2 regions of the Gordonia sp. NPDC062954 genome follow, and region 2 is predicted to be linked to the other one. Evidence: riboswitches for the same ligand, from Rfam matches in the RefSeq annotation. Region 2 holds a riboswitch; the other holds the start of a gene.
The links. A riboswitch is a leader RNA that binds a small molecule or an ion and turns the genes downstream of it on or off. The one in region 2 is predicted to bind cobalamin.
Positions count from the first base shown of each region.

Region 1: another riboswitch for cobalamin. It lies ahead of ACIGKQ_RS18460 (FecCD family ABC transporter permease); the one in region 2 lies ahead of ACIGKQ_RS12565 (CbtB-domain containing protein).

Region 1 covers NZ_JBITWL010000021.1:13,030-16,436, reverse strand. Annotated here, with positions in the region: gene ACIGKQ_RS18465 (competence/damage-inducible protein A) at 1-1,276, shown strand, start outside; cobalamin riboswitch at 1,345-1,489, shown strand; gene ACIGKQ_RS18460 (FecCD family ABC transporter permease) at 1,621-2,658, shown strand; gene ACIGKQ_RS18455 (ABC transporter ATP-binding protein) at 2,655-3,407, shown strand, end outside.
Region 2 covers NZ_JBITWL010000011.1:27,123-30,529, forward strand. Annotated here, with positions in the region: gene ACIGKQ_RS12560 (ATP-dependent helicase) at 1-1,590, opposite strand, end outside; cobalamin riboswitch at 1,628-1,768, shown strand; gene ACIGKQ_RS12565 (CbtB-domain containing protein) at 1,800-2,036, shown strand; gene ACIGKQ_RS12570 (CbtA family protein) at 2,063-2,884, shown strand; gene ACIGKQ_RS12575 (histidine phosphatase family protein) at 2,887-3,375, shown strand.

The DNA.
Region 1 (3,407 bases), on a different contig from region 2:
GCGTGCGGGCATCGTGGTGACCGGGACCGAGGTGTTGTCGGGGCGGGTGGCCGATCAGAACGGGCCGTGGGTGGCCGATCGCCTCCTGACGATGGGGGTCGACGTCGCCCACATCACCGTCTGCGGTGACCGGCCCGCCGACCTGCTCGCGCAATTGCGTTTCCTGGCCGCCGACGACGTCGACCTCATCGTGACGACCGGTGGGCTCGGCCCGACCGCCGACGACCTCACCGTCGCGACCGTCGCCGACTTCTGCGGACGCGCCCTGAATCTCGACGCCGAACTCGAGGCACACATCACCGCGATCATCGACCGCTGGATGAAGCGCCGCAACGCCCAACCGGACAGCTCCCCCCTGCGCGCCGGAATCCGCAAGCAGGCACTGGTTCCCGACGGTGCCGTACCGATTCCACCCACCGGTACGGCACCCGGTGTGGCGATCCCGGTCGACGGGGCCGGCATGCCGACGATTCTGGTGCTGCCCGGACCGCCGCGTGAACTGCAGGCGATGTGGCCGACCGCGCTCGACACACCACCTGTCCGCGATGCGTTGGCGGCGCGGATCGATCACCGCCAGGAGGTGATTCGTGCCTATGGGCTGTCGGAGGCCGATCTCGCCGAGACGTTGCGCTTGGCCGACGACACGATCAGCGGTGTCGGCGATCTGGAGGTCACCACCTGCCTTCGGCACGGTGAACTGGAGATGGTGACACGCTTCGTCGCCGAGGCGGCACCCGCCTACGCCGAACTGGCCGCGCTGATCGCCGAACACCATGGGAAGCAGGTTTTTTCCACCGATGGATCGACCATCGACGACCAGGTCGTGGCCGCGTTGTCCGGTCGGACCATCGCGACGGCCGAATCCTGCACCGGCGGCATGGTCGCGGCCCGGCTCACCGATCGCGCCGGGTCGTCGGCCTATCTGGTGGGCGGTGTGGTCGCCTACGCCAACGAGGTCAAGTCCGGGCAGCTCGGCGTTCCGGCGGCGATGATCGCCGAGCACGGTGCGGTCAGCGAGCAGGTGGCGGCCGCGATGGCCGACGGCGCCGCCGACCGGCTCGGCGCCGATGTCGCGGTCTCCACCACCGGGATCGCCGGACCCGGTGGTGGTACGGACATCAAGCCGGTGGGCACGGTGTGCTTCGGGGTGGCCGTGTCCGGCCGGCCCACCGCGACCTGGACGCGATATTTCCCCGGTGATCGCGCCAATGTGCGGATGCTGTCCACAGTGGCGGCGATGCACCTGGTGGCGGGCGTGCTGGACGACCCTTCGTGACGAGGACCGAGGTACCGAACGCCGCACCAACCGGATAGCTGGGCAGTAGCCGACAGATCCGGCTTGATAGCCTGCACGCAGAGAACGGTGCCCATCCGCGGTATGCGGATGTCAGGGAACCCGGTGAGAATCCGGGACTGGCGCGCAACGGTGTGGGAAGACGAGCTTCGTCCATCCCGAGTCCGACTACCTGCCGTTCTCGTATGAGTCCACCGGGTATCTCGCGCACAGATCCCCCGACATCACGAGGTAGCCGTGCACAACGCTCACCGTCATCACCCTCCCATGTACGAGACGACACCTCGGTCACGGTGGTGACCGCCCGCGCGGCGACCCCACCCGATCTGTCGGCACGCCGGTTGTCGCCCGCCCCGCTGGCCGTGGCATTGGCGGCACTTACCGCCGTCAGCATCGTCACGTCGGTCGCATTCGGTTCCGAACACATTCCCGTAGCCGACGTGTGGGACACGGTCCTGGGGAGGCTGACCGGCGACACCACCGACACCGCGTACTCGGTCATCATCTGGGACCTGCGGTTGCCGCGGTCGGTGCTGGCCGCCATCGTCGGTGCCGGTCTGGCGTTGGCGGGCGCACTGATGCAGGCGCTGGTGCGTAACCCCCTCGCCGAGCCCTACCTGCTCGGGGTGTCGGCCGGTGCGGCGGTGGGCGCCACGTCGGTGATGACGATGGGAACACTCTCGGCACTTGGCTTGTGGGCGCTGTCCGGCGGCGCCCTGCTCGGCGCACTCGCTGCCACTGTCACGGTCTATCTGGTGGCCCGCGTGCAGGGCGGTCTCACCGCGATTCGACTGATTCTGTCCGGAGTGGTGCTCTCGTCTGCGTTCATGGCGCTGTCGTCGCTGATGGTGTTCACCGCCGGCGACCCGCAGGCCGCCGAGAGCGTCATGTTCTGGATGCTGGGCAGCGTCGCGGGTGCCACTTGGGCGAAGGTGCAGTTGGCCGGCGTCGTCGTGTTGGCCACCCTGCTCGGCATGGTGGTGATCCACGCCTGGCTCGACGCCTACGCTGCCGGCAACGACACCGCGTCCTCGCTCGGCGTGCCAGTGGCTGCGCTGCGCACCGCGCTGTTCGCGGTGCAGGGGGTTCTGGTCGGCGTACTCGTCGCGGTGGCCGGCGGTATCGGCTTCGTCGGCCTGATCATTCCGCACGCCGCCCGCCTGGTGGTCGGTGCGACCCACCGGGCGATGCTGCCGGTCGCGGTCTGCGGTGGAGCGTTGTTCCTCGTGTGGGTGGATGTGTTCTCGCGCGTCGCCGCGGCGCCGCGGGAGATGCCGTTGGGCATCGTCACCGGCCTGATCGGCGCACCTATCTTCCTGTTCTTGATGGGTCGTCGGCGTTACACGTTCGGACCCACCGAATGAGCGTGCGCACCGACGCCGCGTCCTACGTCGCCGACCTCCGGGCCAACGGTGTCGCGTGTCGCCGCGGATCGCGAACGATTGTCTCCGGCGTCGATGTGACGATCCCCGCCGGTACCCGGATGGCGGTGGTGGGGCCCAACGGCGCCGGCAAGACGACGCTGCTGCGGGTGCTGGCCGGCCTCGAGTCACCAGCAACAGGCGCCGTGTACGTCGGCGGCGCCGATCTGCATGCGATGCGCGCGCGACAGCGCGCACGGACGGTCGCCGTCGTCGCGCAGGAGGAGCAGCCGTCGGCGGAGTTGACAGTGGCCGAAGCGGTCGGCCTCGGGCGCACCCCGCACCGCAACCCGTGGGCGGCCGGCGCGGACGCCGAACGCGAGATCGTCGCCGACGCTCTGGAGATGGTGGGGCTCGGCGACGCCGGCGGACGTTCCTGCATCGCGCTGTCCGGGGGTGAACGCCACCGGGTCATCCTCGCCCGCGCGCTGGCGCAGCAGACCCCGATGCTGGTCCTGGACGAACCCACCAATCATCTCGATGCCGCCTGGAGGCTCCGGCTGATGCGCATCCTCGACAAGCTCGACCGCACCATCGTCGCCGCGATGCACGACCTCGACCTCGTCCTGCGACATTTCGACAGCGTTGCCGTCATCGCCGACGGTCGCCTCGTGACCCACGGCCCGCCGGTCGAGGTTCTCGACAACCGCGTTCTCCGTGACGTCTTCGCCGTCGACGGCGACATCATCACT
Region 2 (3,407 bases):
GCGTCCGACGAGTGTCCCGGCATCCCGGTCCCAGGTGACGCGGGGCCGTAGTTCGGCGAACTCGTCGGAGGGAAAGCGTCCGGAGATCAGGTCGAGGGTCGCCTCGTACACCTGGCGGCCGAGCTCGCGGTAGGGCGCGGCGCGGCGGACGAGGTCGTACCACTCGTCCACGTCGAGGTCGTCGACCGCGGCGGCCGCGATGGTCTGCTGGGCGAGGATGTCGAGGGGATTCTGCGGTACCCGTAGTGCCTCGATGGCGCCGTCGAGCATCCGTTCCACGGTCACCGTGCAATGGATCAGGTCGGTCCGGTGCTTGGGGTAGAGCACCCCCTGCGAGATCTCACCCACCTGATGGCCCGCGCGGCCGATGCGCTGGAGTCCGCCGGCCACCGACGGCGGGGCTTCGACCTGCACCACGAGGTCCACCGCGCCCATGTCGATGCCGAGTTCCAGCGAGCTGGTCGCCACCACGCACGGCAGGCGTCCGGCCTTGAGGTCGTCCTCGATCTCGGCGCGCTGTTCCTTGCTGACCGAACCGTGATGCGCGCGGGCCAGGATCGGGGCGGCGCCACCGCTGGCGCCGCTGGCCATGATGTACGCGGGAGCACCGCCGGCGACGGTGGGGTTGGCGGACGGATTCGGCGCATTTCCGGTGCGCTCGGCGTGGATCTCGTTGAGGCGGGCGGTGAGCCGCTCGGCCAGTCGCCGCGAATTGGCGAACACGATGGTCGCGCGGTTCTTCTCGATGAGGTCCACGATGGACGACTCCACGTAGGGCCACAGCGACCCGGCGGTGGGGGAGAACGCGTCGTCGAGGTCTTCGCCGGCAGGTGTGTCCGGTGGTGGCGGGATGTTGGCCATGTCCTCGACGGGCACGTCGACCCGCAGATCGAAGGTCTTGGCCGCCTTGGGACGGACCACCGTGCACGGAGCGCTGCCGCTGAGGAACTCCGCCACGACCTCGGGTGGACGGACCGTCGCCGACAGTCCGATGCGCTGCGCCGGCCGGTCGAGCAGTTCGTCGAGCCGCTCGAGGGAGAGCGCGAGATGGGTACCGCGCTTGGTGGCCGCGACGGCGTGCACCTCGTCGACGATCACCACCTCGACGTCGGTGAGTGTCTCGCGGGCGGCCGAGGTGAGCATCAGAAAGAGCGATTCGGGGGTGGTGATCAGGATGTCCGGCGGAGTTTTGACCAGGGCCCGGCGCTCGGCGGCGGGGGTGTCGCCCGAGCGCACCCCGACGGTGATCGCCGGTTCGGGCTCACCGAGTTCCTGCGCCGCCCGGGTGATGCCGGTCAGTGGCGCGCGCAGATTGCGTTCGACATCGACCGCGAGCGCCTTGAGTGGGGAGATGTAGACGACACGTGTCCCGCGCTTCCGGTCGGGTCGGGCGGCGAGGCGATCCAGCGCCCACAGGAATGCCGACAGTGTCTTGCCGGAGCCGGTGGGCGCGATGACCAGGGTGTTGTTTCCGTCGGCGATGGAGGCCCACGCGCCGGTCTGCGCCGCGGTCGGTTCCTCGAACGCGCCGTCGAACCACCGCCGGGTGGGGGCGGTGAAGCGGTCGAGTACGGACGTCTTGCGGGGCACTCTGCCATCATCCACCACACGTCCGACAACGCCGGTAGTACAGTCATCACACACCAGTGCGCGGGGAATCCGGTGAGAGTCCGGAGCGGTCGCGCCGCTGTGATCCCGTCGCAGTACGGCCACCGAGGCCATCGGCGGCGGGAGAGCCAGAATGCCGCCTGGTGTGTGTTCGCCAACGGATGGGACGCGCAATCCCAGAAAGGACCACCATGACCGCCTCCACGCACTCATCATCGGCCCGCGCAGTGGCCGCGCCGAGCCTTGCGGTACCCAATGTCTCCGCGGCCAGCGTGGCGCTGTGGCTCAGCCTCACCGTGCTGCTCGCCGGGCTGGCCTATTACTTCCTCGGGTACGACCAGGGCGCGGTGAGCGTCTTCGGTTCCGACACCCACGTGCACGAATTCGTGCACGACGCCAGGCACTTCCTCGGTTTCCCTTGCCACTGATCGCCACTGGTAGGAGACAACCGAACATGGAGAAGAAATTCATCGGCGCAGGCCTGCTCTCGGGCCTGGTCGCCGGCATCGTCGCGTTCATCTTCGCGCGGCTGTTCATCGAACCCCTGGTGGTCGAGGCGATCGACTACGAAGAGGGACGCTCCCACGCCGAGGAAATGCTCGCCGGTGAGCACGGTGGCCACGAGCACGGCGAGATCTTCTCGCGCTCGATCCAGGAGAACGTGGGTGCCGGGATCGGAACCATTGTGTTCGCGGTCTGCATGGGCGCGTTCTTCGCGGTCGCGTTCACCGTGCTGTGGGCCTACCTCGGCCGTCGTCACCCGGCCACGGACCCGCGGATGGCCGCCGTGGCGCTGGGCGCGATCGGGTTCGTCGCGGTGTTCGCCGTGCCGTTCTTCGCCTATCCGGCCAACCCGCCGGCGGTGGGCGACGACGACACGATCGGTGCACGCAGCGCGGCATTCCTGACGATCACCATTTTGTCGGTGGTGTTCGCAGTTGTCGCGGTGGTCCTGGCGTTGTGGCTGCGGCCACGGCTCGGCGGGCTCGTCGCGGGCGTGCTCGGGGCTCTCGCGTATCTCGTCGCGGTCTCTGTCACGATCATGCTGCTCCCGGAGTTCCACGAGGTGCCCGGCCCGCTGTCCGACGCCACCGGGCAGATCGCGTTCCCCGGTTTCCCGGGTGATGTCATCGGCGACTACCGGGTGTATGCGATTGCCGATCAACTGATCATGTGGACCGTGTTGACCGTCCTCTTCGCGCTACTCCTCGGACGTCTCATGCGATCGGGTTCCGACGAATCCCCCGACGCCCACGTCGCGCAGGTCGACGCCTGACGATGCTGATCGTCACCGCCGGCCGCACCGGCCCCAACAGATCGGTGCGGTTCGGCGGTGATGCATCTCTGGACGATCGTGGACGACGCGACGTGGCCGGACTCCGCGCGGAGGTCACCGCGACCATCGGCACCGGCCGTGTTGCCGGTGGTCCCGAGCGTGCGGTGGTCGAGTCGTCTGACGTGTTGCAGATCCAACCCGTGACGACACCAGCTCTCCGATCCCTTGATGTCGGTCGGTGGACGGGGCGGATGCCGACCGAGATCACCCCGGATGACTTGGCCGCCTGGTTCACCGATCCGGTCGCCCGCCCGCATGGTGGGGAGAGCGTCGCACGGTTCGTGGAGCGGATCCACCGGTGGTATGTCACCGATGGCGCCGATACCGACGTGTGCGTCGTCTCGATGCCGGTTGCACAGGCACTGCTGTGTACCGACCCCGAGGAGTTCTTCGGCGTCGAGATCCGACCGGCGACGATCTATCACCGCTGACAACTCTCGCCTCGGACGGCCGGGACAGCGGA